4 regions of the Flexivirga oryzae genome follow, and region 2 is predicted to be linked to each of the others. Evidence: predicted binding sites of a transcription regulator. Region 2 holds the regulator's gene; each other region holds the start of a gene.
What was found. The regulator LexA, encoded in region 2, represses DNA repair genes until DNA is damaged. The targets are predictions, from matches to a motif close to TCGAACANNTGTTCGA.
Positions count from the first base shown of each region.

Region 1: FHU39_RS03335 (HNH endonuclease signature motif containing protein) is a predicted target of LexA. The motif match lies at 4,465-4,480, and genes of this name have one in related genera.
Region 3: FHU39_RS05420 (HNH endonuclease signature motif containing protein) is a predicted target of LexA. The motif match lies at 2,142-2,157, and genes of this name have one in related genera.
Region 4: FHU39_RS08445 (HNH endonuclease signature motif containing protein) is a predicted target of LexA. The motif match lies at 3,294-3,309, and genes of this name have one in related genera.

Region 1 is NZ_JACHVQ010000001.1:741,429-748,625, forward strand. Features, by position in the region: gene FHU39_RS03315 (IS3 family transposase) at 1-889, opposite strand, end outside; gene ltrA (group II intron reverse transcriptase/maturase) at 922-2,376, opposite strand; gene FHU39_RS03325 (transposase) at 2,961-3,314, opposite strand; gene FHU39_RS03330 (IS110 family RNA-guided transposase) at 3,320-4,273, shown strand; gene FHU39_RS03335 (HNH endonuclease signature motif containing protein) at 4,519-6,234, shown strand; gene FHU39_RS03340 (hypothetical protein) at 6,697-7,014, shown strand; gene FHU39_RS03345 (serine/threonine protein kinase) at 6,998-7,197, opposite strand, start outside.
Region 2 is NZ_JACHVQ010000001.1:571,547-578,743, forward strand. Features, by position in the region: gene FHU39_RS02670 (ComEC/Rec2 family competence protein) at 1-566, shown strand, start outside; gene FHU39_RS02675 (LysR family transcriptional regulator) at 749-1,672, opposite strand; gene FHU39_RS02680 (GOLPH3/VPS74 family protein) at 1,799-2,461, shown strand; gene FHU39_RS02685 (Sir2 family NAD-dependent protein deacetylase) at 2,458-3,285, shown strand; gene lexA (transcriptional repressor LexA) at 3,379-4,095, opposite strand; gene FHU39_RS02695 (hypothetical protein) at 4,380-4,784, shown strand; gene nrdR (transcriptional regulator NrdR) at 5,045-5,533, shown strand; gene FHU39_RS02705 (vitamin B12-dependent ribonucleotide reductase) at 5,634-7,197, shown strand, end outside.
Region 3 is NZ_JACHVQ010000001.1:1,183,682-1,190,878, forward strand. Features, by position in the region: gene FHU39_RS05415 (GntR family transcriptional regulator) at 1-124, opposite strand, end outside; gene FHU39_RS05420 (HNH endonuclease signature motif containing protein) at 568-2,103, opposite strand; gene FHU39_RS05425 (PIN domain-containing protein) at 2,715-3,116, opposite strand; gene FHU39_RS05430 (hypothetical protein) at 3,113-3,343, opposite strand; gene FHU39_RS05435 (EthD family reductase) at 3,436-3,741, opposite strand; gene dusB (tRNA dihydrouridine synthase DusB) at 3,832-5,067, shown strand; partial or broken gene FHU39_RS05445 (APC family permease) at 5,148-6,437, opposite strand; gene pdxR (MocR-like pyridoxine biosynthesis transcription factor PdxR) at 6,378-7,197, shown strand, end outside.
Region 4 is NZ_JACHVQ010000001.1:1,818,037-1,825,233, forward strand. Features, by position in the region: gene FHU39_RS08440 (esterase-like activity of phytase family protein) at 1-1,335, shown strand, start outside; gene FHU39_RS08445 (HNH endonuclease signature motif containing protein) at 1,394-3,286, opposite strand; gene FHU39_RS08450 (quinone oxidoreductase family protein) at 3,629-4,606, opposite strand; gene FHU39_RS08455 (DUF3626 domain-containing protein) at 4,617-5,480, opposite strand; gene FHU39_RS08460 (L-threonylcarbamoyladenylate synthase) at 5,477-6,100, opposite strand; gene FHU39_RS08465 (hypothetical protein) at 6,134-7,197, opposite strand, start outside.

The DNA of each region.
Region 1 (7,197 bases), 170 kb from region 2:
TCTCGACGTCGTCGATGCCGTCCCAGGGGCCGTCGAGGTGGATGAGTTCGGCCTTGTACAAGGAGTTCAGCGCTTCGGCCATCGCGTTGTCGTAGGAGTCCCCACGGGACCCGACGGACGCGACCGCGTCGGCCTCCTCCAGCCGGTGGGCGTACCGCAACGCCCGGTACTGCACGCCCCGATCACTGTGGTGGACAAGGCCGTTGACGTCATGCCCGTCACGGCGGCGGGCGAACAGGCCCATGTTCAACGCGTCCAACGCCAGGTCGGTGTACATCCGGGTGGAGGCCTGCCAGCCCACGATCATCCGGGAGAACACATCCAGCACGAACGCCACGTACACCCAGCCGGTCTCGGTGCGCACGTAGGTGATGTCCGCGACCCACAATTTGTTCGGGGCGGCCGCGACGAACTGCCGATCGACCAGGTCCTTGGGCCGGCCGGTCTCTGGTGCCGGCCGGGTGGTGCGAGGGAACTTCCCGCGTACCGTGCCGCGGATACCCAGCTGCTTGCACAGTCGCTCCACGGTGCACCGGGCCACGTCGATCCCGTCGCGGTTCAGCTGCGCGTGGATCTTGCGGATCCCGTAGACCCGCATCCGCCGGTCGGCGTGGATGCGCATGATCTCCTCCTTCAACTCGGCATCGCGGCGGGCGCGTGCCGAGGGCGGTCGCTTCTTGTGGGCGTAGTACGTGCCGGGGGCGATCTTGACGTCCAGTTCGGCGGAAAGGACGCGGCAGATCGGTTCGACACCCCAGCGGTGCCGGTGCTCGTCGATGAACGCGACGACTACCTGGATGGGCGGTCGGTGAAAGTCGGCCCGGGGCGCGGTGTCCGCCGCAGGGGCGGATTCCGTTTCCCCGGGCCGCTTCCCGAACCCGGCGTGCACCTTTCAATGCACCGGGCTCTCCACAGGTCTGCTCAGGCAGCCTGCCCCTGGGCCGGTTGTGGCCAGGGGCTGGGGATGAGTGTTCCGCGGTATCGGTACCAGTTCGTGCGGACCTTGGCCGGGTCGTACAAGACGACCCGGTCGTCCGCGGGCCACCACCTGCCGCCGCAGTACCGGCGGCGTAGGTCCTTCCACGTGGCGTGACGGTGCTTGCGCCGCATCCAGTTCCACACCCGCGACCACACGACGTGGTTGAGGTAGGAAAACACGCGCGACGACACCCCGTGCCGGAAGTAGCCGCACCAGCCACGGACCGCGTTGTTCACGCGTCGCAGCAGCTCGGCCAGTGGTTGGCTCGTGCCGACCTGCCGGGACAGCGACTTGACCTTCCTGGTCACGCGCCGCACCGCAGCGCGTGAGGGGTAGGTGTAGACGTAGTACCGGCTGGTTCCCCTCTTACGGTGGCGTTGAAGATGCCACCCCAGGAAGTCCAGTCCCTCATCGATGTGGGTGATCAACGTCTTGTCCGGCGAGAGCCGTAACCCGATCGTTGCCAGCACGACGGCGATCTGCTCGCGAAGAACAGCCGCGTCCTGCCGAGTGCCTTTGACCATCAGACACCAGTCATCGGCGTACCGGACCAACCGCACCGACGGCAGCCCGTGACGGCGACGCCGGTGTCGCTGGTCCTTACTGGCGCGCGGCCCGCCCGGGTGAGCCGCGATGTGCTCATCCAGCACGGACAACGCGATGTTCGCCAACAACGGTGACAGCACTCCACCCTGCGGGGTACCCGCGGTGGTCTCTTCAAAGGCCCTGGCCTCATCCATCAGCCCGGCCTTCAAGAACGCCCGCACCAGCGCGATCACGCGCTTGTCCTTGACGCGACGACGCACCAGCCCCAACAAGGCCGTGTGGTCGATCTCGTCAAAGCACGCCTTGATGTCTCCTTCCAGCACCCACTGGTAACAGCGTGGGCGGCTGGCCAGGTAACGCACCTCGGCGACCGCGTCATGCGCGCGGCGGTTCGGGCGGAAACCGTACGAGCACGGCAGGAAGTCCGCCTCGAAGATCGGCTCCAACACCAGCTTGACCGACGCCTGCACCACCCGGTCCGCGATGGTCGGGATCCCCAACCGTCGCTTCCCACCGGACGGCTTCGGAATCATCCGCTGCCGCACCGGTAAGGCCCGAAACGTCCCGTCACGCAACGCCGCCCGAAGATCGGCCAGGAACACGTCCACACCGATCCCGTCCGCAACACTGACGGCAGTTCGTCCGTCGACCCCGGCAGTACGTGCGCCGGTATTTCCCGCGACCCGATCCCACGCCACCAAAAGGAACGCCGGATCGGCAACGAGGTTGAACACGTCACGAAACCGCTGATCACGATCCCGCAGCGCCCAACCATGCAGTTTGGTCTGAATCTTCAGTACCCGCTGCTGCGCCGTGAACAGCGCAGCTTCCAGTTCGTCGGTATTCACCATCGACACCCGCCCATGTGGGACGGGAACCTCCTGATCTTCCAGTGACACAACCTGCTCGACCTGCTGGCCCGCTTCGCCCTGTGCCCGGCTTTCCCGGACTCCTACGGCGGGTCGTCACGCCCGCGACTACTACCAGGCCTCCGCCCCACCCCGCGGCGCACCGGTGGTGACCGACCCGAGCCCGGACAACGGGCTCTCGCACCACGGGGTGGTTCCCACGTTCACCATGTCTCGATCAGCCAGTCCGGCACCCAGCTCTACCCCGGCAGCATCGCTGCGGCTACGCCGTAGCCCTTCACCGCAGCCTTCCCACCGTCAGAGCTACACGGCTTCGAAGTCACCCACCGGTCACCACACGGTGCCCGATGAGCGTGCGCTGCGCACCGGCCCAGATCTACCAGGTTCGAGCCGGCTTCGCGATTACGGGGCGTCAACCACTGGTTCGCTCTCGCTGTACCCTCTGACCTCGCCTCACAGGCCCGCACCGTCTGGCAGTACCGGCACGCCCTGCGCTTGTCGGGGCCGCTTGCCACCCGGCGCGAGTCACCACCCGCACCAGGCTGCCCCCAGGCTTCACCAAGCTGCTACGACAACCCGGCGGAGACGGTCTCCCACCGCCTCTCGATAACACGGCGCCTCGTGGCGCACAACTCCGCCGCGAAGAAAGCCGCGGCCGACTTCAGGATCTCGTTACTCCGACGTAGTTCCCGGTTCTCCTTCTCCAGCAACCGGATCCGCGCCTCGGAGTCCTCCGGCTCGACCGGTAGATCCGCCGCTTCGGCCTTACGGACCCACATCCGCAACGCCTCCTTGTGCACCCCCAGTTGCTCGGCGACCCGAGCGATCGCGCCAGTACGCGTATCGGGGTCACGACGGGCCTCCACGGCCAACCGGGTCGCACGCTCACGCAACTCCAGCGGATACTTCACATTCGCCATGATCGATGGGATTCCTTCCAGGAAATCTGGCTTCCCCTCAATCAAACCAAGGACGATTCACACATCATCTGGTGCGATCCAGCTTCGTGCCGCCGGCACCGATCCGGGCGTTGCGGGACTTGACTCGGTCCCGGGAGGCCATCGTGCACGAGCGAACCCGCACGATCAGCCGCTTGGAGAAGCAGTTGGAAGATGCCGGGATCAAACTCTCGGTGGTGGCCAGCAACCTGGCTGGGGTGTCGTGTCACGACATACTGACCGCGATGGTCGCCGGGCAACACGATCCGATCGCCCTGGCAGACCTGGCCCGGGCCAGCATGCGTAACAAACGCCCCGATCTGCAGCGGGCACTGACAGGGCGGTTCACCGAGCACCACGCGTTCTTGGTGAGGATGTCTTTAGACCGCATCGCTCAAGACGATGCCGCGATCACGCAGTTGACCGAACGGATCGAGCAGTACATCGAGCCCTTTCGCGGGCTCCGGGACCTGATGTGCACGATCCCGGGAATCAGTACCACTGTCGCGGAGGTGGTCATCGCCGAGACCGGCGGCGATATGCGTGTCTTCCCGACCGCGGCGCACTTGGCGGCGTGGGCCGGGGTCGCGCCGGGCCAGAACGAGTCCGCCGGCCGCAAGAAATCGACGACGACTCGTCCCGGTGACTCTCACCTCAAAGCCGCGCTTGGCATCGCCGCGTTATCGGTCTCTCGCAGCAACACCACCCGCCTGGCTGCCCGGTATCACCGCATCGCCGCCCGACGGGGAAAGCTCAAGGCCGTCGTCGCGATCGAACGCACACTACTGAGCATCATCTGGGCGATGGCCCAGTCGGGCCAGCCCTACCAAGAACCCGGCCCGGACTACTACACCCGGCTACGCCCCGACCGCACCAAGGCACGAGCCCTGAAAATGCTCCACGACCTCGGCTACAACGTCACCCTCCAGCCCGCAGCCTGACGCCGGCACCACACAACGCAACTCACCTATCTTCGTTACAGGTCCGCGCCACCCCGCGCTGGCTGAGTAGGTGACCCCGTCACGCCGCGGTGGCCGAGTAGCCGTGGGGGAGCGCAGCGGAGGAACGGCGTATCGAGGTCCCGCGCGTACGCAACCGACCCCACGAGCCGATACGTTTCGGGGCAAACGTATCGAAGAAATGTTCGCATAACCTCTGTACTTCCTGAACGTCACCCGATAGAATCATGACAACGAAACAACCCAGGGGACAGGGGGACTCGACCACCATGGCCATCGATTCACCCCTGCGCATCCCCGGTCAACCGGCACCGGTGGAAGCGGATACGACTTGCTGGGACGGGCCCGATCCCGCCCGGCGGCCGGAGCCGGGCCTGGGGCCACGGCTGGCCGAGCAGGTGAGGGCCGTGGCCGACGCGCTGGACCAGTTACCTCGCGTGTTCGACCAGCTCGGTCAAGGCCAACTCACCGACCTGGTCAGTGTGTTGCTGGGTGTGCAGGAGCGGGCCGGGCAGGTGGCCACGCTGGCGACGGCGAACGCGTGCGAACGGGGTGTGGTGGATGCCTCGGACGCGGCCACCACCACCGGGTGGGTGCGCGCCCGGGCGCAGGCCGCCGGCACCAGTATCGAACCCTCGGCCGCGTCTACGGTGTCGGTGGTGGCCGAGGCGTGCCGGGACCGGCGCAACCACGTGATCGCCGCCGCGGTCCGCGACGGGTCCTGCACGCTGGCCACCGCCCGGACCGCGTTGCGGCAGACCGCGAAAGTCGCCGAGGTGTTGCCGGCCGCGGCCCGCGAAGACATCCAATCCTGGTTCCTGCAACTGGACCCGGCGCTGGGGTCCCGGGGCGTGACGGAACTGACCCGGCGGATCATCGCCAACTATGCCGCGGACAAACTGTCGGCCGAGGACGCGCACCTGGAGAAGGTGGAGTCGTTGACGTGGCGGACCCTGCCGACCGGGATGATCCGGTTGATCGCGGACCTGTGCCCCGCCAACGCGGCGATCCTGAAACAGGCCATCAACGCGTTGTCCGCACCTCACCCCGCCCACACCAAGGACACCAGCACCACCGAGACCACGGGCGAGACCACCACCAGCCAGGAGAGCAACCCCACCGGCGCCACCGGCGCCACCGGTGCCGCGGGCGACCGTGAGCCCGGGCCCACCCACGACGCGGACACCACCACCGGTGACCTCCAGGACACCACCGGTGACGCTGGTGACTCGACCGGTCACGCCGGTGCCGCGTTCGGCCTGCACCCCGATGTCCAGCACGACGACTGCGACGGTGACGTCGATGGCGCGGCCACCACCGCCACCAGCACGGGCGGCACCAGCAATGGCGCCACCAGCACAGGTGCCGTGCCCGAGCGGGTGCGGGATGAACGAACCCCGGGGAAACGCCGGGTGGACGCGCTGATGGACCTGGTCGCCGCCGGCGCCAAGACCGTGTGCGGGGACGGGATGGGCATCGGTGCCGGCGCCACCGTCCTGGTCACGATGGACCTACACCGGCTCCTCACAGACTTGGACGGTGCGATCACCATCGGCGGGGAGATCCTCGACGCCGGGACCGCCCGCCGGTTGGCGTGTGATGCCGACCTGATCCCGATGGTGCTCGGCACCAAGAGTCAACCCCTGGACGTGGGGCGACGAGAACGATTGGCCACCACAGGGATACGGGCCGCCGTCGTCCACCGAGACATGGGATGCACCTTCCCCACCTGCGACCGACCACCAGGATTCTGCGAGATCCACCACATCCTGCCCTGGTGGGCCGGCGGCGACACCGCGTTGGACAACTCTGCCATGCTCTGCCGGCGACATCACCAGATCGTCCACCGCCACGGCTACACCGCCACCATCACCAGCGACGGGGTGCACTGGGACCTGACCGAAGGCGCCATGCCCGGCTGGGCCGCCGACAAGGTCGCCTGACCACCAGGTGCGCGGGACCTCGATCACGGTCTCGCCTAACGGCTCGACCTACTCGGCCACCGCGGAAATCAACGCCGCTGAAAATGGGCGGTGCTGAAATGGGTTGCGCGGGGCGATGACTCGGCCGCCGCGGGTGTGTGCGGGACCTCGATCACGGTCTCGCCTAACGGCTCGACCTACTCGGCCACCGCGGCGTGTGCGGGACCTCGATGCGGGCTCGTTCCTCGCCCTTACTCGGCCACCGCGGGAATGGCCGGGCGCTTGAATGGCTGGTGCTGAAAGGGGTTGCGTGGGGTGGTGATTCGGCCGCCGCGGGTGTGTGCGGGACCTCGATGCGGGCTCGTTCCTCGCCCGTACTCGGCCACCGCGGACATGACTGTCGATGGTTCGGTGGGCGCGGCGCCTGCCGATAGTGTCAGCGTGCGCACTGGTGGTTACGCCGTTCGATCCGAAGGAGGAGCCTTGACCGACCGACCTGAGATCGTGTGCATCTGCGGCTCCCTCCGGTTCGCCGAAGAGATGCTTGCCGCGAACCTCGACCTCACCCTCGCAGGTGCCATCGTCGTGGCACCGGGCATCTTCACCCGTCCGGAGGACGGCGCGCGGCGGCTCACCGACGAGCAGAAGACCGCGCTGGGCGCGCTCCATCTGCGAAAGATCGACCTCGCCGACCGGGTGGTGGTGGTCAACCCCGGCGGGTACATCGGCGAGACCACCAGCAGGGAGATCGCGTACGCCCGCGCAGCCGGCAAACCGGTCTCGTTCACCGATCCGGGCTGATCGACCGCCAGGCACCCAGCAAGCCGGCCACTGACCCCGGTCTGTCTGTGGGGTTCGAACGAGTTGCCGCACAAGCAATTTCGCGAGTGGGGTGATCCGGGTTCCGGTCGAGCAGCAGCACCTGGATCATCCGACCCAGGTTGAACACGGTCGTCCGCTCATCGATGACGGCACCTCGCGTGG
Region 2 (7,197 bases):
GTCCGGTCTACGTCACGCCGCTCTCCGCGCGAACGACCACCGACACCGACGCCGAGGCGACCGAGGAGCCACTCGTGCGCAGCCTCGCCGCCCAGCACCACCTGCCGGTGCGGACCCTTGCCACCGGCGACGTCCTCGACCTCGGCGAGGTGCACGCGCTGGTGCTCGGCCCGAGCCGGCTGATCCGAGCCGGATCGGTCCAGAACAACAACAGCGTGGTCCTCGACGTGCGCACCCACGGACTGCGGATCCTGCTGACCGGTGACATCGAGAAGGAAGCAGCGGCAACGCTGTTGGGGCAGCTGCGGGCCCTGCCGAACGCGCCGTCGGTCGACGTGTTCAAGGTGCCGCACCACGGCTCGGCCAACCAGGACCCGGCGCTGGAGCGGTTCGTGCACGCGCCGCTCGCGGTGATCAGCGTCGGCGCCGGCAACGACTACGGCCACCCCGCCCCACGCACGCTGGACCTGCTGCGGGAGACCAACTCGGTGGTGGAGCGCACCGACCGCGGCGGGGACGTCGCGATCGTCGTGCGCGACGGCCGGCCGCTGGTGGCCAGGCGGTGAGTTTCAGCCGTCCCGACTCATTCGGTTCCGGTGCGCTGGCCGTGCGTAGGTCGCCCCAGTGGAGGGGTATGACCGGTGTTCGGGGTGTTGGCCGTGCGTAGGTCGCCCCAGGGGAGGGCTGTGACCGGTGTTCGGGGTGCTGGCCGTGCGTAGGTCGCCCCAGGGGAGGGCTATGACCGAGCTCAGTTGCCGCAGACGCTCTTGGCCCGCGCTGCCTCGCACAATGCGTCGAGAGTGGCGGACACGGCCGGGACGCGTTGCAGGTCGGGGGTCGTCACGGCATACACCGTGCGGCGGGAGGCCGGGTCCATCGGCAGGGTGACCACACCGGGGTTGCCGGCCGACCGGCGGATGAGCTCGGGGACCAGCGAGACGCCGAGTCCCTCGGAGACCAGGCCCATCACCGCGACGTAGTCCTCGGTCTCGAAGGCGACGTCGGGGTTGAAGCCGGCCCGCTCGGCGAGGGAGAGCAGGTGACCACGACATCGTGGGCACCCGGCGATCCACGGCTCGTCGGCCATGTCACTGAGCTTGACCTTCTTGGACTTCGCGCGCGGGTGGTCCAACGGCAGGGCGAGGCGGACCTCGTCCTCGAGCAGCTTGCGGGTGACGAAGGAGTCGATGTCCTCGTCGGCCCGCGCCAGGTCCGTGCCCTCGTAGGCGAACGTCACCGCGACATCGCACTCGCCGGAACGCAACGCGGCGAACGCCTCCGGCGGCTCCGCCTCGCTGAAGGTCACGTGCACGTCCGGGAAACGCTGCTTGACCAGCGAGAGGGCGCGCGGCACCAGGGTCGAGGACGACGACGGGAAGGCCATCAGCCGCACCCGCCCGGCGCGCAGCCCGGCGATCGCGGCTACCTCCGACTCGGCCGCGTCGAGCGCGGCCAGCACCGGGTTGGCGTGTCGTGCCAGCACCTGCCCGGCCTCGGTGAGCCGCACGCTGCGTCCCAGCCGCTCGACCAGCACCGTGCCGGTGCGGTCCTCCAGGCGCCGCACCATCTGCGAGATGGCGGGCTGGGAGTAGCCCAACGAAGCGGCAGCTGCGGTGAAGCTGCCGTGGTCACTGATGGCCTTGATCACCCGAAGGCCTGCCGCGTCAATCATGTGACCAAGGATAACATTTCGTTATTAATTAACAACTCTTCCCGGAAAACGCTAATCCTTGTGGCGGGTGACCGGTTCCGCCCGGGGACGGAGGCGTCCGCCGCCCGGACGACCTATTGTCGAGACATGCTCATCTGTGCGGAAGTGCTGCTCGTGGCGACGCGCGCCGACGGCAGGCCGTTCACGGACAAATCCCGTCTCGACCTGGCACTGGCCGGAGCGGTGTTGTGCGAGTTGGCAGCGTGCGGGCGGATCGCGGTCAAGGACGGTCGGCTGGTCGTGCTCGACGCCCGGCCCGGTGGCGATCCGCTGCTCGACCATGCCCTCGCGATCTTCGCGCCGAAGGCCGGCAAGAAGCCGGCGCGCGTGCTGCCGGCGGTGGCGAAGGGCCAGACCGACCGCACCTACGACCGACTCGTGGCGGACGGAGCGGTACGGCGCGAGAAGGGCGGATTCCTGCAGCCACCGCGGCATCCCGTGCTCGACGTGGCCGGGCGAGCCCGGCTCGTGGACGCGGGCGGCCGGGTGCTCGCCGGCACCGCCCAGCCGGATCTGCACACCGGGTCGCTCGTCGCCCTGCTCGCCGCGGCGGATGTCATCACCAGGGTCTATGACAGCCGCCAGTTCGGTGTCTCCGGCCGTGAGCTGAAGAAGCGCGCGAAGGCCGTCGGCGAGCGGGACTGGGCGGCCGGTGCGGCGGCCGCGGCCATCCGCAGTGCCCAGGAGGCCGCCAGCGCGGCGATGGTCGCGGTCACGGCCGCCACGACGGTGACGGTCATCGGCAGTTGAACGACCTGGCGGCGCTGACCGAGCTGATCAGCGGTGGCGGGGTGGTCGCGCTCACCGGTGCCGGCCTGTCCACCGAGTCCGGCATACCCGACTATCGCGGTGCGGACGGCAAGCGCCGGTTCGCGCCGATGACGGCGCAGGAACTGCTGGCCGACCGGGAGGCGCGGCGCCGCTACTGGGCGCGCTCCTACGTCGGCTGGCCACGGTTCGCCTCGGCCGGCCCGAACCAGGGTCACTATGCGGTCGCGGCGTTGCAGGCCGCCGGCTACCTCGGCCCGATCATCACCCAGAACGTCGACGGACTGCACCAGGCCGCCGGTGCGGTCGACGTCGCCGAGCTGCACGGCAGCCTCGAACAGGTCGTGTGCATGCAGTGCGGCGAGCACTACGCCCGTGGCACGGTCGACGAGTGGCTGCGGCTGGCGAATCCGGACTTCGACCGGTCCGCGGACGGCCCGCTGCGCCCCGACGGCGATGTCGCGATCGCCGAATCGCTGATCGCCGGGTTCCGGCTGGTGCACTGCGTCGTGTGCGGCTCCGACCTGCTCAAGCCGGACGTGGTGATGTTCGGGGAGTCGGTGCCGAAAACGCTGGTCGAGCAATGCTTCTCGTATGTCGCTGCCGCGCGTGCGGTGCTCGTCCTCGGTTCGTCGCTGGCTGTGATGTCCGGTTACCGCTTCGTGCGCCGCGCGGTCCGGGAGGGCATCCCGGTCGCCGTCATCACCCACGGCTGGACGCGCGCGACCGACGAGGAGGTGTCGGTGCGCGTCGATGCGCCGCTGGGGGAGACGTTGACCGGTGTGGCCGACGCGCTCACCGGATGATCACCCCGCGAAGTTCTCCCCCGCTTCGCTCCTCCGATACTTCGCAGGGACCCCGATCTTCCTTGTGCAACTTGTCCGTTGGCCCGACCTGCGTCACACGCGCCGCAGAACCGCGGTGACCTTGCCGAGGATCGTCGCGTCGTCGCCGTCGATCGGGTCGTAGGCGTCGTTGTGGGGCAGCAGCCACACCTTGCCGCGGGTCCGCTTGAAGGTCTTGACGGTCGCCTCGTTGTCGAGCATCGCGGCCACGATGTCGCCGTTGGTCGCCGTCGGCTGCTGGCGCACCACGACCCAGTCGCCGTCGCAGATGGCCGCGTCGACCATCGAGTCGCCGACCACCTTCAGCAGGAACAGGTCGCCCTCGCCGACGAGTTGCTTGGGCAGCGGGAAGATGTCCTCGACGACCTCCTCGGCGAGGATCGGGCCACCGGCGGCGATGCGGCCGACCACCGGGATGTACGACGGGGACGGTCGCTGGTCGCCCAGCCCCGTCTCGTCCACCCCGGAGTCGTCGGCGCCGCGCACACTGGAACCGCCGCGGTAGCCGCGCATGTCGGTCGCGTCCGGGTCGATGACCTCCATGGCACGCGGCCGGTTGGGGTCGCGGCGCAGGTAACCCTTGCGCTCGAGCATCGTCAGCTGGTGCGCGACCGAGCTGGGACTGGTGAGGCCGACCGCGTCACCGATCTCGCGCAGGCTCGGCGGGTAGCCACGCCGATCGACCGAGTTGCGGATCACCTCCAGCACCTTGCGCTGCCGGGTCGTGAGGCTCTCGCCCCTGCGGTCGGGTAGTTCGTGCACATCTGCCATCGCGGCCATCTCCTCCTCGGCGAAGTTGCTCGAAAGCGGTCGGCCAGCAGGGTGCGCGGACGGCTGTCCGGACCCGGTTGTCGGTGGTCGGTGCTTGCCTTGGCTTCGTGAAAACAGCGTATGGGTTTAGGACACAAGTTCCAAACATCTGTACGACGCGTGTCTCGACCCGGTCGAACATCCGTGCTATAAATCCGACAGGTGTCCGATCGCACGGGTGTTCGGTCCAGGCCCACCGTCCGGGTCGTGCGTCAGTCGTCGCATCGCAGCTTCAGGAGGAAGAGATGAGTGCACTCGCCCAATGGGATGCCCCGGCCGACCCGCGCCCGGCGCGCCGCCACCTGCGTGCGGTCCCGACCGGCCCGCAGGCTTGCGGCGGCGGACGTGCCGTCGGTGTCCGGGTGCAATCCACCGGCCTGCGACTGACCGCACGCGGTCGCCGCCTGATCGGTGTCGTCGTCGCCGCAGCACTGCTCGTGGGCGCCGGCGCCGCGGCCAAGGCGTGGGCCACCACACCGGCAGCCGCGCCGCGCGGCGTGACGGTGCAGTCCGGGCAGACCCTGTCCGAGATCGCGCACCGCGCCTACCCCTCGATGCTGGTCTCCGACGCCGTCACCAAGGTGGCTCTGGCCAACGATCTCAACAGCCTCCAGGTGGTCGCCGGGGAGCACCTGCAACTGCCTCGGTGAGAGGCTGCGACGCGCCGTCCCCGGGCGCCTGACCAGCACTTTTCCGGGTCGACACGCCCCCTCTTGCACTTGTGGTGGGATCGGCTTAATATCCCTACATCTAGTAGTTACACGGATGGGATTTATCCACATCTAGTCCACATGAACAGTCCGGTCATCCCCAGTTCATCCACCGATTACCCACAGTCCCGTCCACAGGCCGAGGCGTGCGGCGGACGGGCCGGAAGCCGGTGCTGGGTGACGCGGGAGAGGGGTCGCGCATGCACTGTCCGTTCTGTCGACACGACGACAGTCGGGTCGTCGACAGCCGCACCAGCGAGGACGGCACCTGCATCAAGCGGCGTCGCCAGTGCCCCAACTGTGGCAAGCGCTTCTCGACGCTCGAGACGGCCAGCCTGACGGTGGTGAAACGCTCCGGCGCCAGCGAACCGTTCAGCCGGCAGAAGGTGCTGATCGGCGTCCGGAAGGCCTGCCAGGGACGGCCGGTCACCGAGGACCAGCTGGCACTGCTCGCCCAGGAGGTCGAGGAGTCGATCCGGGCGCAGGGCGCCGCGGAGATCGACGCCCACGACGTGGGCCTGGCCATCCTCGGCCCGCTGCGGACGCTCGACGAGGTGGCCTACCTGCGGTTCGCGAGCGTCTACCAGGCCTTCGAGGGGTTGGAGGACTTCGAGTCCGCGATCGCACTGCTCCGCGCGGAACGACCACCCACCGGGGTGGAGCCGCAACGGCAGCACGCCGACGACTGAGCGGGTCGCCCGACGATCCGGCACAGCGCTACAGCAACACCAGTAACACCGACACAACAGCAGCAGAGTCGACCACCGGCAGGTGGAAAGGAAGTTGGACATGACCGACACGGCAGACGCCGGCCCCCAGGCCCGGCAGGGCAACGCCACGCGCAAGGGGCTGACCGTCGAGCGCATCTTCACCACCCCTGGTGTCCACCCCTACGACGAGGTGACCTGGGAGCGGCGTGACGTCGTCCAGCAGAACTGGAAGACCGGGGAGACGATCTTCGAGCAGCGCGGAGTGGAATTCCCCGACAGCTGGTCGCTCAACGCCTCCACGATCGTGACCACCAAGTACTTCCGCGGCGCCCTCGGCACCCCCGAGCGGGAGAACAGCCTCAAGCAGCTGATCGACCGCGTGGTGCTGACCTACGTGCGCGCCGGCAAGGAGCACGGCTACTTCGCCACGGACGACGACGCCGAGATCTTCGAGCACGAGCTGACCTGGTCACTGCTGCACCAGGTGTTCAGCTTCAACTCGCCGGTGTGGTTCAACGTCGGCACCAAGTCGCCGCAACAGGTTTCGGCCTGCTTCATCCTGTCGGTCGACGACTCGATGGACTCGATCCTCAACTGGTACAAGGAGGAAGGGTTCATCTTCAAGGGCGGCTCCGGTGCCGGCCTCAACCTGTCCCGCATCCGGTCCTCCAAGGAGCTGCTGTCCTCCGGAGGCACCGCGTCGGGCCCGGTCTCGTTCATGCGCGGCGCCGACGCCTCCGCGGGCACCATCAAGTCCGGCGGCGCGACCCGCCGGGCAGCCAAGATGGTCGTGCTCGACGTCGACCACCCCGACATCGAGGAGTTCGTCGAGACCAAGGCGCGCGAGGAGGACAAGATCCGTGCGCTGCGCGACGCCGGCTTCGACATGGACCTGGGCGGCAAGGACATCACCTCGGTCCAGTACCAGAACGCCAACAACTCGGTGCGCGTCACCGACGAGTTCATGCGCGCCGTCGAGGACGGAGCATCGTTCGGGCTGCGCGCCCGTCATACCGGCGAGGTCATCGAGGAGGTCGACGCACGCACCCTCTTCGACAAGATCAACCAGGCGGCCTGGGAGTGCGCCGACCCGGGTCTGCAGTACGACGACACGATCAACGCCTGGCACACCAACCCCGAGACCGGCCGCATCACCGCGTCCAACCCGTGCTCGGAGTACATGTCGCTGGACAACAGCTCCTGCAACCTGGCCAGCCTCAACCTGCTGAAGTTCCTGCGCGAGGACGACACCTTCGACGCGGCCACCTTCCAGAAGGTGACCGAGCTGGTCATCACCGCCATGGACATCTCGATCTGCTTCGCCGACTTCCCGACCGAGTCGATCGGCCAGACCACCCGTGACTACCGCCAGCTGGGCATCGGCTACGCCAACCTCGGCGCGCTGCTGATGGCGACCGGCCACGGCTACGACTCCGAGGGCGGTCGCGCCCTCGCGGCGGCGATCACCTCGCTGCTGACCGGCGCGGCCTACAAGCGGTCCGCCGAGCTCGCCGGGATCGTCGGGCCCTACAACGGTTACGCCCGCAACGCCGACGCGCACCAGCGGGTCATGCGCAAGCACCAGGCGGCCAACGACGCCGTGCACACGCTGGACGCCATGGACTCCGAGATCCACCGCTACG
Region 3 (7,197 bases), 610 kb from region 2:
TCGCGCCCGGCTTCACTTGGCCGGAGACGATGACGCGCCGCAACTCACTGAGCACGTATGGCCCCGTCGCGTAACCGTCAGCACGGTGCAGCTTGGAGATCCACGCACTTTCGTCAGTAGTCATCGGTGTCAGTATCCCGTGTTCGGTGCGCGTTGCCCACCGACGCAATCGGATTCGTCGCAGACCTCAGCGCCCGGTGATTTCAGCGGTGGCGATTTCCAGCGGTGGCCGAGTAGGTCCCGCACACACCCGCGGTGGCCGAGTAGGTCGAGCCGTTAGGCGAGACCGTGATCGAGGCCCCGCACACACCCGCGGTGGCCGAGTCATCCTCCCGCGCAGCCCATTTCAGCACCGGAGATTTCAGCGGTGGCCGAGTAGGTCGAGCCGTTAGGCGAGACCGTGATCGAGGTCCCGCGCACACCCGCGGTGGCCGAGTAGGTCGAGCCGTTAGGCGAGGCCGTGATCGAGGTCCCGCGCACACCCGCGGCGGCCGAGTAAGCAGCGGTGGCCGAGTAGGTCGAGCCGTTAGGCGAGACCGTGATCGAGGTCCCGCACCGTCCCGGTGGTCAGGCGACCTTGTCGGCGGACCAGCCGGGCATGGCACCGTCGGTCAGGTCCCAGTGCACCCCGTCACTGGTGATGGTGGCGGTGTACCCGTGCCGGTGCACGATCTGGTGATGTCGCCGGCACAGCATGGCAGAGTTGGTCAACGCGGTGCCGCCGCCGGCCCACCAGGGCAGGATGTGGTGGATCTCGCAGAATCCTGGTGGCCGGTCGCACGCGGGGAACGTGCATCCCATGTCCCGGTGGACGACGGCGGCCCGTATCCCCTTGGTGGCCAACCGTTCTCGTCGCCCCACATCCAGGGGTTGACTCTTCCCACCGAGGACGACGGGGATCAGGTCCGCATCACACGCCAGGCGGCGGGCGGTCCCCGCGTCGAGGATCTCCCCGCCGATGGTGATGGCACCGTCCAAGTCTGTGAGGAGCCGGTGTAGGTCCATGGTGACCAGGACGGTGGCGCCCGCGCCGATGCCCATCCCGTCCCCGCACACGGTCTTGGCGCCTGCGGCGACCAGGTCCATCAGCGCGTCCACCCGCCGTTTGCCCGGGGTCCGTTCATCCCGCACCCGCTCGGTCGCAGCGCCTGTGGTGGTGGCCCCATCGACGTCACCGTCGCAGTCGTCGTGCTGGCCGTCGGGGTGCAGGCCGAACGCGGCCCCGGCGCGACCAGTCGAGTCACCGGCGTCACCGGTGGTGCTGGTGTCCTTGGTGTGGGCGGGGTGGGGTGCGGACAGCGCGGTGATGGCCTGTTTGAGGATGGCGGCGTTGGCGGGGCACAGGTCGGCGATCAACCGGATCATCCCGGTCGGCAGGGTCCGCCAGGTCAACGACTCCACCTTGTCCAGGTGTGCGTCCTCGGCCGAGAGTTTGTCCGCGGCGTAGTTGGCGATGATCCGCCGGGTCAACTCGGTCACGCCCCGGGACCCCAGCGCCGGGTCCAGTTGCAGGAACCAGGATTGGATGTCTTCGCGGGCCGCGGCCGGTAACACTTCGGCGACTTTCGCGGTCTGCCGTAACGCCGTGCGGGCGGTGGCCAGGGTGCAGGACCCGTCCCGCACCGCCGCGGCGATCACATGGTTGCGCCGGTCCCGGCACGCCTCGGCCACCACAGACACCGTACTGGCGGCCGAGGGTTCGATGCTGGTCCCGGCGGCCTGCGCCCGGGCGCGCACCCACCCGGTGGTGTTGGCCGCGTCCGAGGCATCCACCACACCCCGTTCGGACGCGTTCGCCGTCGCCAGCGTGGCCACCTGCCCGGCCCGCTCCTGCACACCCAGCAGCACACTGACCAGGTCTGTGAGTTGGCCCTCGCCGAGCTGGTCGAACACGCGAGGTAGCTGGTCCAGCGCGCCGGCCACGGCCCTCACCTGCTCGGCCAGCCGTGGCCCCAGACCCGGCACCGGCCGCCGGGCGGGATCGGGCCCGTCCCAGCAAGTCGTATCCGCTTCCACCGGTGCCGGTTGACCGGGGATGCGCAAGGGTGAGTCGATGGCCACGGTGATCGAGTCCCCCTCTCCCCTAGGTGCTTTCGTTGTCATGATTCTATCGGGTGACGTTCAGGAAATACAGAGGTTTTGCGAACATTTCTTCGATATGTTTGCCCCGAAACGTATCGGCTCGTGGGGTCGGTTGCGCACGCGCGGGACCTCGATACGGCTCGCCCTTGCGGGCTCGCCTACTCGGCCACCGCGGGGGGACGGGACCTCGATACGGCTCGCCCTTGCGGGCTCGCCTACTCGGCCAGCGCAATATCGCGGGCTCGCCTACTCGGCCACCGCGTGGGGGCGGGGCGCCGGCTCGCCCGCGCAGTCGGCGAGACGTTGCAGGATGTGCGCTACGTCGTGACCGGGCCCGACCGACGCCACATCGAGACCGCCGTCGCGATGGGTTACGCGGTAGATGAGTCGATCGAGTGGCTTTCCGGGTACGTGCCGGGAGTTGTCGAGCACCATGGCCAATGGCAGTGGGACCAGCCCTTCGTCCGATACGCCGAGCTGCTCACGCAAGCACCCGCTTTGCGGGCAATGACCCAAACGCACCTGGAGCACTGGCACAACGCGCCATTGACTCGGATTGTCCATCGAGACGGTTTCTCGCGCTCACACAAGCCAGGCGGCGTCTTGCTGGGTGACGGCCGATCCCGCTCCTGTCAGGCGATCTGCTCGAAGGTGCATTCCGGTCCACTGGCGTTTGCCAGCTTGGCGTCGCACGTGACCAGCACCGCGTTGAGCCGTTCGGCCAGGGCAACGTACGCGGCGTCGTAGACCGTGAGGTTGTCGCGCAGTTCCCACGCTCGGTTCAGCAACGGAGACAGCGGCATACGTCGGATCGGGAAACGCGCCAAATGCGCGAGCGCCTCGGGCACGATGCGGTCAAGCTCGGGAATGCCCAGGGCCATGCCACGCAGCGCGGACACGATCTCCACATCCAGGTGCGCAGGCGCGAACAGTGTGTCCCCGATGCTCAGTCGCTCCGCAATGCGGGCGCGGCGCGAATCATCCACGGCGTAGAAGGCAGCAAGAACGGATGCGTCGACAACGGCAAGCGTCACGAGGCCTCTCGCACGTTCCGGACCGCGGCGACCGCGTCGTCGGTGGTGACACCGGTCCCGCGCGGTGCTGGATAGGTTGCGACATAGTCAGCGATGCGTACCGTCTGGGCCACCTCGCGGAGCCGGTCGACCACGAACGCGCTGAGCGACTGTCGGTTGTCCCGCGCCGCTTCGACGAGCGCCGCATAGACGTCGTCGGGCACGTCCCGCAGGTTCATGCGTTTCATGGTGCCATTATGGCACCAACACCGTGGGTTTCAGCGGGTCTGGCGAAGCGCGTGTGGTGAGCTGCTGGGCGCAGCAGATGAAGGCGGCTGCGTCACCCGACGAGGTCGTCGGTGACGAGCAGCGTCGCGCCTCCGGTGGCGAAGTTGGCGACGTCCGCAGACGCAGCCTGTCCCTCCGGTGACGCCATCCCGGCGGTCATGGCCTCCTGCGACGCGTAGCTCAGCACGGCCACCAGGTAGTACGGCGGCTCGGAGCCGTCGGTCGTGGCGCAGTGTCCCGCGTGCCAGCCTTGCAGGCCGGGGATCTTGTCGACGAGCGGCTTGTGGACCGAGGTGTAGTGGCTGTCGAACGCGGCGGGGTCGTCGGGCTGGCCGTAGGCGACGATCAACTGGGGCATGGTGGGTCCTTCTGTCGGGGTCGACGGGGCGGCGACTCGAAGATACTCGCGCCCCGCCCGGCGCCGGCGGAGCGTGGCGATTTTGGCGGTATGGCGCGCTCTGCGACGATGTATGACGCGATGACCGACACCCTGACCCCCACGCCCGTCCTGCCGCCGCTCCGAATCGGCAGGCACACGATCGCCTCACCGGTGGTGCTGGCCCCGATGGCCGGGATCACCAACCGGGCGTTCCGCCGCCTGTGTCGCAGGTATGGCGCCGAAGGCTCCGCGGCGGGTGGCGCGTCGGGGGCGAGCAGCCTCTACGTCAGCGAGATGATCACCTCGCGCGCACTGGTCGAACGCAACGCGACGACCATGCGGCTCATCGAACACGACCCGGACGAGTCGCCGCGCTCGATCCAGCTCTACAGCGTCGACCCCGAGACCACCGGCCGCGCCGCGCACCTGCTCGCCAGTGAGAACCGTTGCGACCACATCGATCTCAACTTCGGCTGCCCGGTCCCCAAGGTCACCCGCAGGGGCGGCGGCTCGGCGTTGCCGTGGAAGACCGACCTGTTCCGGGGCGTTGTGTCGGCGGCGGTGCGGGCGGCGGTGCCATACGACATCCCGGTGACGGTGAAGATGCGCCGTGGCATCGACGAGGACCACCTGACGTTCCTCGAGGCCGGGCGGATCGCCGAGGGGGAGGGCGCGGCTGCGGTCGCGCTGCACGCCCGCACCGCCGCGCAGGCCTACTCCGGTCACGCGCACTGGGACGCGATCGCGCAGCTCAAGCAGACCGTCACCAGCATCCCGGTGCTCGGCAACGGAGACATCTGGTCCGCCGAGGACGCGCTGCGAATGGTGCGCGAGACCGGCTGCGACGGCGTCGTCGTCGGGCGCGGCTGCCTCGGCCGTCCGTGGCTGTTCACCGATCTCGCGGCGGCCTTCGCGGGCGGCTCGACCCGGGTGCAGCCCACCATGCGCGAGGTCGCCGACACCCTGCGGTTGCACACGGTCTATCTGGCGGAGTTCTTCGAGTCCGAGGACAAGGCGTGCCGGGACATCCGCAAGCACATCGCCTGGTACTTCAAGGGATTCCGGGTGGGTTCGCAGCTGCGCGCGGGCCTCGGTCTGGTGAAGTCACTCACGTCCCTGGACGAGCTCATCGGCAGCCTCGACCTGGATCAGCCGTGGCCCGGTGAGGCCGCCGAGGGTCAGCGTGGACGGGCCGGCTCCGAGCGGCACGTCGTGCTGCCTGAGGGCTGGCTCGACTCGCGCACCGTCGACGACCGCACCCGCTCGGAGGTCGCAGCCGCGGAGGCGTGGAGCAGCGGCGGCTGACGCCGCAGGCGCCGGTAGAGCAGTGACGCCGCCGCGGCGCCGATCGCCCACACGACGTGCGGCCCGTTCATCACCAACAGTCCGCACACGCTGACGAACGCGATCAGGGCCGTCCACCACGCGGTGCTGCACCGGGGCAGCAGGCGGACGGCGGCCGCGGTCCCGATCACGTACACCAGGGTGAAGCAGCCGGTGGTGAGCAGCATCAACTGCGCCAGGTCGAAGTGGAAGACCTCGTTGGCCACGAGCGAGCCGAGTGCGAGCCCGGTGATCACGGCCAGGCTCCGGCGCGGTACGGCGCCGGTCTCGGCGCCCTTCGCCAGGGAAGCCGGCAGCGCACCGTCCGCGGCCAGTGCCGCACCCAGGCGCGAACCGCCGGCGAAGTAGGCGTTCATCGCACCGACGGTCAACAGCACCGCGAGCACGGCGGTGACGATGCGCGCGGGCCCGCCCACGCCCGCGACGAGCAGGGCCGACAGCGGCGCCGAGGTGTGCGCCGCCGCCGGGCCGAGGACCAGCACGGTGGCCGCGGCCAGCGCCAGGTAGAGCACGCCGACGACCGCGATGGCGATGGTGGTGGCACGCGGCAGGTCCCGGCGCGGGTCCCGGTACTCACCGGCCAGCGGCGCGATGGCCTCCCAGCCCGCGAAGCCCCAGACCAGCAGGGCCGCTGCGGAGCCGATGGCACCGATCCCGTGCGGCGCGAACGGCGTCAGGTGAGCGGTCGAGCCGTGCGGTGCCGCGACCAGCACCGCGACGGAGATCAGTGCGGCGAGGACGGCCGTGAGGACCAGTTGCACCCGGCCGGACAACCGCAGGCCGGCCGCGTTGAGCACGCCGACGAAGACGATGAGGGACGCCGCGGTGACGACGGCGGTCGTCCGTCCGCCCCCGACAGCGTCGGCGACATACGCTCCGGCCATCAGGCTTGCCGGTGGGGCGCCGACGGGCACCGCGAAGTAGAAGCACCAGCCGATCGCTCCGGCCGCCCGCGCACCGAAGGCGCGGTCGACGTATGCCGAGACACCGCGGCTATCCGGGTGCCGCGCACCCATGGCCGCGAACGTGGTGGCGAGCGGAACACTGAGCACCACCAAGGCGATCCACGCCACCAGCGAGGCCGGTCCGGCCACCTGAACCCCGAGCGACGGCAGGGTGATCACGCCGGTGCCGAGCACCGCCCCGATGGACAGCGCCGCACCCTGCGGGACGGACAGCGAACTCTTCACCAGACGAGTCTGGAGGATCGGGAATGGCCCTGCAAAGAGCCATTCCTGGTCAAATTGATTGGGCCAATCTACGGTGGGGGAATGGATCTGTTGGTCGATCTGTCCGGCTCCGGTGACCGCACCACGCGGATCTACCAGCACCTGCTCGACGGCATCGCATCCGGACGGCTGCCGCCGGGGGAGAAGCTGCCGGCCACCCGCGCGTTCGCCGCCGAGCTGGGCGTCGCGCGAGGGACGGTCGCGACGGCATACGAGCGGCTCGTCGCCGAGGGTTACCTCGAGTCACGCGTCGGCGCAGGCACTTTCGTCAGCCCGGACGCGCGGCCGGTGCCGCCGCCATCGGCACCCGCGGGCGAGGTTCAGCCGCGTGCGGTGTGGGACCGGCTGCCCGCACCGGTGCCCGACGCACCGCCGCTCGAGTTCGACCTGTCCGTCGCCGGTCCGGACACGAGTCTCTTCCCGTTCGCGGTGTGGCGCCGGCTGGTCTCGGCCACTTTGCGCCCCGCACTGCAGGAGCAGCCGGTGTATGACGGATCCGGCCATCCACGCCTGCAGGCCGAGATCGCCCGGCAGTTGCGGCTGTCCCGCTCGGTGGTGACGGACGGCGCCGACGTGCTGCTCACCGCCGGCGCCCAGCAGGCTCTCGACCTGCTGGCGCGGGTCCTGCTCGCGCCGGGGGACACGGTCGCGGTGGAGGACCCCGGCTACACCGCCGTCGTCCGGCTCTACACCTCACACGGCGCGCGGGTCCGCGGTGTCCCGGTGGACGAGGAGGGCCTGGTGGTCGATGCACTGCCCGACGATGCGCGGGTGGTCTACGTGACGCCGTCGCACCAGTTCCCGACCGGTGCCGTCATGTCGCTGCGGCGGCGCACCGCGCTGCTCGACTGGGCGGCACATC
Region 4 (7,197 bases), 1.2 Mb from region 2:
GTCACCACCGCTGCGTGCGTCACCGCCGCACCGGCTTTCGCCGACTCCCACCACGGACGGCCCTCTGCCCGCGCCGCGGTGCAGCTCTACACCGAGTCGGTCAAGCCACTCGGCAACGTCGGCGGCGTGACGATCGACGGCGCCGGCTACGGGTCCTCCTTCGCCCTCAAGCCCGGATCGCGTGATGTCTTCTACGGGCTCACTGACCGGGGGCCGAACGTCGACGGCCCCGACGGCGTGAAGGTGGAGCCGCTCCCCGACTTCACGCCGGCCATCGGTGAGTTCCGGCTGCGCAACGGTAAGGCCACGCTGGTTCGCACGATCCCGTTGCGGGCGTCGGACGGCACGCCATACAACGGCCTGACGAGTCTGGCGGGCAACACCGGCGAGACGATCGTGGACCTGGACGGCAAGGAGTTGCCGGCGAGTCCGTACGGCTACGACCCGGAGGGGCTTGCGGTCATGCGCGACGGCTCGTTCTGGGTGTCCGATGAATACGGTCCGTTCATCACGCATTTCTCCCGCGACGGGCGCGCGATCGAGCGGCTGTCGCCCTTCGACGGTTCGCTGCCGACCGAGTTGTCCGAGCGCGAACCCAACAAGGGGATGGAGGGTCTCACCGTCACTCCCGACGGCAAGACCCTGGTCGGGATCATGCAGGCCGGTCTCAACGCGCCGGACGGCCCGAAGTCGAAGAACGTCAGCGCTGTTCGCATCGTCACGATCGACATACGGACACGTCGCACAGCCGAATACATCTACCTGCTGCACAGCGACGACAAGCCGTCGACCGCGGTCAGCGAGATCTCGGCACTGAACGATCACCAGTTCCTCGTGGACGAACGCGATGGCGAGATGGAGCCGAACGCGAACAAGAAGCTCTACCGGATCGACCTGCGTGGTGCGACGGACGTCGGGAAGTTCTCCACGGTCCGGAATTCGAGGTATGACGCGGTCGGCGGCGGGCTGCTCGTCTCGGGCCACACGATCGAGGGCATCGTCGGCAAGGATGCGACAGCGGCGGCGACGAACGACCTGGGGGCGGTCGGGATCAAGCCGGTCAGGAGCTCGCTCTTCCTCGACGTGGCGGGACTGGTCACCTCGATCGACCCGACCGGCGGCTTCTTCGGCCACGACAAGATCGAGGGTGTCGCGGTCGTCGACGGCGGCAAGCGGGTCGTCATCTCCAACGACAGCGACTTCGGGATCGACGGGCTCTCGAACGACACTGCGCCCTACCGACTCAAGGTGAAGACGCTCCCGAACGGCACGCAGGACACCGGTGAACTGCTGTCGGTCGACCTGGCCAAGGTCCCTGCCCGGTTCAAGCGCTGAGGGATCCGCGTCGAGACCGAGACCCGCGGTCACGGGCCGAACATGTTGTGTTGTCGTGTTATTCGGCGGGTGTGGTGGTGTGGGTGCGTCCGGTGGGGGTGGTCCAGGTGCATACGCCGTCGGGGGTCATGGTGACGGACCAGCCGGTGGAGTGCTTGGCGCGGTGATGGTGGCGGCATAGGCAGTGAAGGTTGGTCGGGGTGGTGTCCCCGGCCGGCCAGGGGGTGACGTGGTCGATGTCGCACCAGCGGGCGGGGCGGGTGCAGCCGGGGAACCGGCAGTGCACGTCCCGGGCCCGCACGAAGGCCGCGAGTTTCGTGCTGGGCCGGTAGTGGGTGTTACTGGTTGCGATGGTGACGCCGGTGTCGGCGTCGATGAGGGCGCGGGTGATCGTGGCCCCGAACGATCGGGACAGTTCCTGGATGACGGCGGCGGGGATGATCCCGACCCCGGGCACGGTGGCATCACCGAGCCACGCTGTCACCGCGGGCTGCAGTGACGATGGTGGTGTCGCCGGGGCCGGTGGTGATTGGCCCGGTGACCTCGTCGTGGTGTCGCAGTCTCTCGGGTGTTCGTGTTGCTGGTGTTCGTGCTGCTGGTGGTGTTGCCAGTCGTCCCGGTCGTCCCGGTAGTCGTCCGGGTCGCACTCGTCGTCGGGGTCGGGTGGGTAGAGGCGTTGCAGGAGGTCGTTGAACTCGGTTTCGATCTGCGCTTCGGTCTTCAGCACCGTCCGCGCACCACCGCCGCCGCCGCTGTCGTCCGGCGATGGAACGGGTGTGCCGTGCGGGAAGACGCTCAGGCCGGTGATCGGGTGTGCGAACGCGGCCGGCCACCCCGGAGTGCACCCACCGACCCCAGCGCTGCCAGGGACTGCGCTGCCGGTTCCGGTTGCTGGTGGTTGGAAGGCGGTGCCTTCGGCGGTGCGGTCTGTCCCACTGTCACTTGTCATGCCGTTGGTGGCGCCGGTACGGGTGTGGATGGGGATTTGGATGAGCAGGTTGGTGGTGACCTGGGCGTTGTTGAGGATGAGGTCGGTCAGGGCGTCGGCGCGGCATTCGGCCAGTGTTTTGGTGGTGGTGGTGTCGGTGTGCAGGTGCCGGGCCAGGTCGTCCACGGCGGCCATGATTTTCGCGGCTGCCGTACTGGGCAGGATGGCGTGCAGGTGGCACAGGCCGGGTTCGTCGTCGGGGTGGGTGTACACGCCGATCCGGTCGCGGCGGCGTCGGGCGGCGGCGTTGCCGCCGGCGACCGGGTCGAGGGCCGCCAGGGCCTTGTGGGTGCGGTGTTGCAGCTGCCGGGTGGATTGGCGGGCCAGTAGGTCGATGTTGGCGTCTTCGGCGGCGACGGCTTGCGCGTGGGTGAGCCCTTCGCGGGTGGCGGGGTCGTCCGGGTCGGCGCCCAGCAACGCGGTCTCGATCTGCCGGGCCAGGTCCAGGGTGATGGGGTCGCCGTCGTCGTTGACGGTGCTGACCCGGCCCAGGGCCCGGTGGATGGTGCTCAGTTTGGCCGGTTCCAGCCGTCCGGCGGCGACCTGCCGGAACAGTCTGGGGGTGCGGGTGATCGCGTCGCTGGCCTCGGCAACCCGGTGCACGGCGTACCCGGGGGTCCACCCCAGCAGGGGCCCGACCTCACACCCGATGTATTCGTCCTGGTGCGCCCCGATCGCGTGCCGGACCTGCCGGGTCCTCGACCCGTCGGGTTCGTCATGGTCGGGGATCACGGTTTCTTCGACCGCGGCGGCTTGGGCCAGGCGGGCGGACTGGATCGCCCAGGCGGTGTTCAGCACCTGTTGCGCGGCGACGGTCTGCTGCAGCAGGTCGTGTTTGGTCAGGGTGATCTCATCGAGGCGACTGTCGTCGAACGCGGCGGTCAGCAACTGCATCGCCGCATGGAGTTTCTCCGCGGCGGTCATGCCCGCACCAGGTGCGGTGTTGTTGGTGTTCCCTCCCATGAACTTATGGTACGCGTGTTCGATGCTGGTGGCAAGGGTTGATCGCCTGTATTTCGTGTCCTGTCAGTGTTTTTCGTGGATTCGCCGGTGTCCCGGGTTGTTGGTGCGCGTGGTGGTTGACCTCGATACGTCCTCGCCTAGCGGCTCGGACTACTCGGCCAACGCAGGGGCGGTCACCCAGCCCGGCGCGGGGGTGGTCACCCGGCCAGCTCGGACTCGGACTACTCGGCCAACGCAGGGGTGGTCACCCAGCCCGGCACGGGGCGGTCAGCCAGCCCGGCGCGGGGCGGTCACCCAGCCCGGCGCGGGGGTGGTCACCCGGCCAGCGCCACAGTGGGCTGATCAGGGGATCAGGAGCAGCTTCCCGGTCGTCCCGCGTCCCTCGAGCGCCTCGTAGGCCGAGGCCGCGTCGTCGAGTGCGAAGCGGGCACCCACCTGCAGCTTCAGCCGGCCGTCGGCCAGCTGCCCGAGGATGTCGTCGGCCCGCCACAGCAGTTCCTCGCGGTCCGCGACGTAGGACACCAGGGTCGGGCGGGTCACGAAGAGGGAGCCGAGCCGGTTGAGGACCTGCAGGTCGAGGGGCTCGACCTGGCCGCTCGCTCCGCCGAAGAGCACCCCCATCCCCCGCGGTCGCAACGACTTCAGCGAGGCGTCGAAGGTGGCCTTGCCGACACCGTCGTAGGCGACGTCCACGCCCCGCCCGGCCAGCTTCCGTACCTGTTCGGCCAGCGCGTCGCCGGAGAACTCGCGGTAGTTGATCAGGTGCGCAGCGCCGAGCTGCTCTGCGATCGCCAGCTTTTCGTCGCTTCCGGCGGTCGCCACGACCGATGCGCCCTTGCCGGTGATGAGCTGCACCAGCAACTGTCCGACTCCCCCGGCGGCCGCGTGCACCAGCGCGATCTGGCCGGTCTCGACGGGCCAGGTCGAGTTGACGAGGTAGTGCGCCGTCATACCCTGCAACATCGCGGCTGCAGCGACGTCCAGGTCGAGCCCGTCAGGCACCGGGACCGCCTTGGCCGCAGGGATGTTCGCGACTTCAGCGGCGCTGCCCATCGGTCCCGCCCATGCGACCCGGTCACCGACGGCAACGCCCTCGACCTCCGGGCCGACCGCTTCCACCGTGCCGGCGCCCTCCTGGCAGAGCACGAACGGCGTCTCCATCGGGTAGACGCCCTGCCGCTGGTAGACGTCGATGAAGTTCACACCCACTGCGGCCACCCGCACCTGCAACTCACCTGTTCCGGGGGGCGCGACGTCGACGTCTCGCACTTCGAGGACGGATCGGTCGCCGGGTTTCGTCACCAGAAGAGCACGTGTCATGGCTGCCAGCCTAGTGAGTCACCGGCGTCCCGCGCCCTTCGGTGGTGCCGAACCGAGCCGTGTAGTGCCAGACCCGTTTCACGGCCTGCAGATCCGCACCGCCGAGCCGCGCCCGGTCGCCGATCAGCCTCGGTGTGAGCCGACCGTCGAGCGCGATATCCCTTGCCAGTGCGACGATCTCGTGACCGCGATACTCGGGGTGCGCCTCGATGTCCGGCACAGAGGCGCAGAACCCGTGGTGCCACTCCACCGCGCACGGCAGCCGCTGCGCCACATCCTCGACCCGGGTGCCACGGAAGCTGGGATCGAGCACGACCGCCTCCACGTCGTCGGCCAGCGCGAGGTGCCCGTGCACCTGCGCCTCGACGTAGTCGTCGAGCAGGTCGCGAGTGTCCGCATCGGCCAACGCGGTCAGCCGGCACGCCGTCGCCACTGCGAGATCCGACGGGTCATCGACGCTGTCCGGATAGCAGAACGTCGTGCGCTCCAGGGTGTGCGCCGCCAGCCTGATGTATGACGAGCCGAATCTCGGCGACGCACCCGTGCTGCGACGTCGATGGTTCAGAGCGCCGTACTTCGGGCGCAGGTCGGGATCGGCTGCGTCATACGCCCCGCCGAAAAGCGCGCTCTCCCAACGAAACCGGTCTCCGCCCTCGAACGCGGTCAAACCACCGTTGCTGGTGCCCGTGACGAACTGGGACGCGTACACGCCCTCCCTGGCCAGTCGCTCGATGACGAGCTCCGACGAGCCGGGGCCGGCGAACCGGTCGGGGTGGAAGCTGCATGTGACGCGCAGCGTGGGGTCGAGGGCGGGACCGCTCGCGCGAGCCCGAACATGTGCGAGGGCGCGTTCGACCGGATCCGGCTGCTTCACGCCTCGAACGGTGCCGGGTCACCGGCGCCGACGCGAGTCACCTCGGCATACCCGCCCGAGAAGTCGACGACCGTCGTGGGCTCCACACCACACTCCCCGGAGTCGATCACGGCGTCCACCTGGTGGTCCAGCTCCTCCTTCACCTGCCAGCCGTCGGTGAGCGGCTCCTCCTCGTCCGGCAGGAGCAGCGTGCTGGTCATGATCGGCTCGCCGAGCTCGGCGAGCAGCTCGCGGGCGACCGGGTGATCGCAGATCCGCACGCCGACGGTCCGCTTCTTGGGCTGCAGCAGCCGGTGCGGCACCTCGGACGTGGCCGGCAGGATGAACGTGTACGGCCCCGGCGTCGCCGCCTTGATCGCCCGGAAGATGCGGTTGTCGACGTGCACGAGCTGCCCGAGTTGTGCGAAGTCGCGGCACATCAGGGTGAAGTTGTGCTTGTCGTTCAGCTGCCGGATCCGCACGATCCGGTCACGGCCGTCCCGGTTGCCGAGCGTGCAGCCGAGGGCGAAACACGAGTCGGTGGGGTAGGCGATCAGTCCGCCGTCGCGCAGGATCTGCACGGCTTGCGCGATGCTGCGCGGCTGCGGGTCCTTGGGGTGCACGTCGAAGTAGCGAGCCATGCGCCTACCGTACGTCCTGTCCTCCCAAGGGCATCAACCCTTGGGAACTCTCGCGGCACTGGTCTTCGAGACGGTGGCGTATCCCGTCTTGCGGCCTGTCACACGCACGGTGATCTTCTTGCCCGCGTCGGCGGCAGTCACCTTGTGTGAGGCACCTGTCGCGCCCTTGATCGCAGTGCCACTGTGCAACCACTGGTAGGACAGGGTTACCGGGCTCGGCTTCCACGCCCCGGGCACTGCTTTCAACGTGCTGCCGACCTTCGCGGTCCCGGAGATCTTCGGTGTCGGCGTCGCGGTCAGCTTCAGCAGCGGGATCGCTCTCGCGGCGCTCGCCTTCGACACAGTGGCGTAGCCCGTCTTGCGGCCTGTGACGCGAACGGTGATCTTCTTGCCCGCGTCAGCGAGGGAAACCTTGCGTGAGGCACCTGTCGCACCCTTGATCGCAGTGCCGTTGCGCAACCACTGGTACGACAGGGTTACCGGGCTCGGCTTCCACGCCCCGGGCACTGCTTTCAACGTGCTGCCGACCTTCGCGGTCCCGGAGATCTTCGGTGTCGGCGTCGCAGTCAAAGTTCGGAAAAGTGTCAATTGGTAGGGCTTTCCCCACGAAGCTTCGCTGTCCGTGCCGTAGATCATCACGTAGACGCGCCCAGCCGGAAGTGCCAGCGCCTTCGCACCGAGCGACTTCCCGTTCCAGTCGCCACCGTCCAGATAGAAGTCGTACAACTCATCACCACTCTGGTCGTAAACCGCGACCTCATACGCAGTCCCGGTCCCCAACCCCGACGGGAACGTCAACGACAACTTCCCCCGACCCGCCGACGTCACGTCATACGCAAAATAGTCATGGTCACCCCAGCCGGCCGCCAACGATGAACCCGACACCGTCCTGCCCAACGACTCCACATCCGCCGACGCGGTGGAAGTATTCGGCTCCGTCTCCACCACCCCAGCAGCCACGGAAACCGTCAGCTGGTAGGGCTGTCCCCACGAAGCTTCGCTGTCCGTACCGTAGATCATCACGTAGACGCGCCCAGCCGGAAGATACGTCGCTTGCCCGGCGAGCCACTTCCCGTTCCAGTCGCCACCGTCCAGAT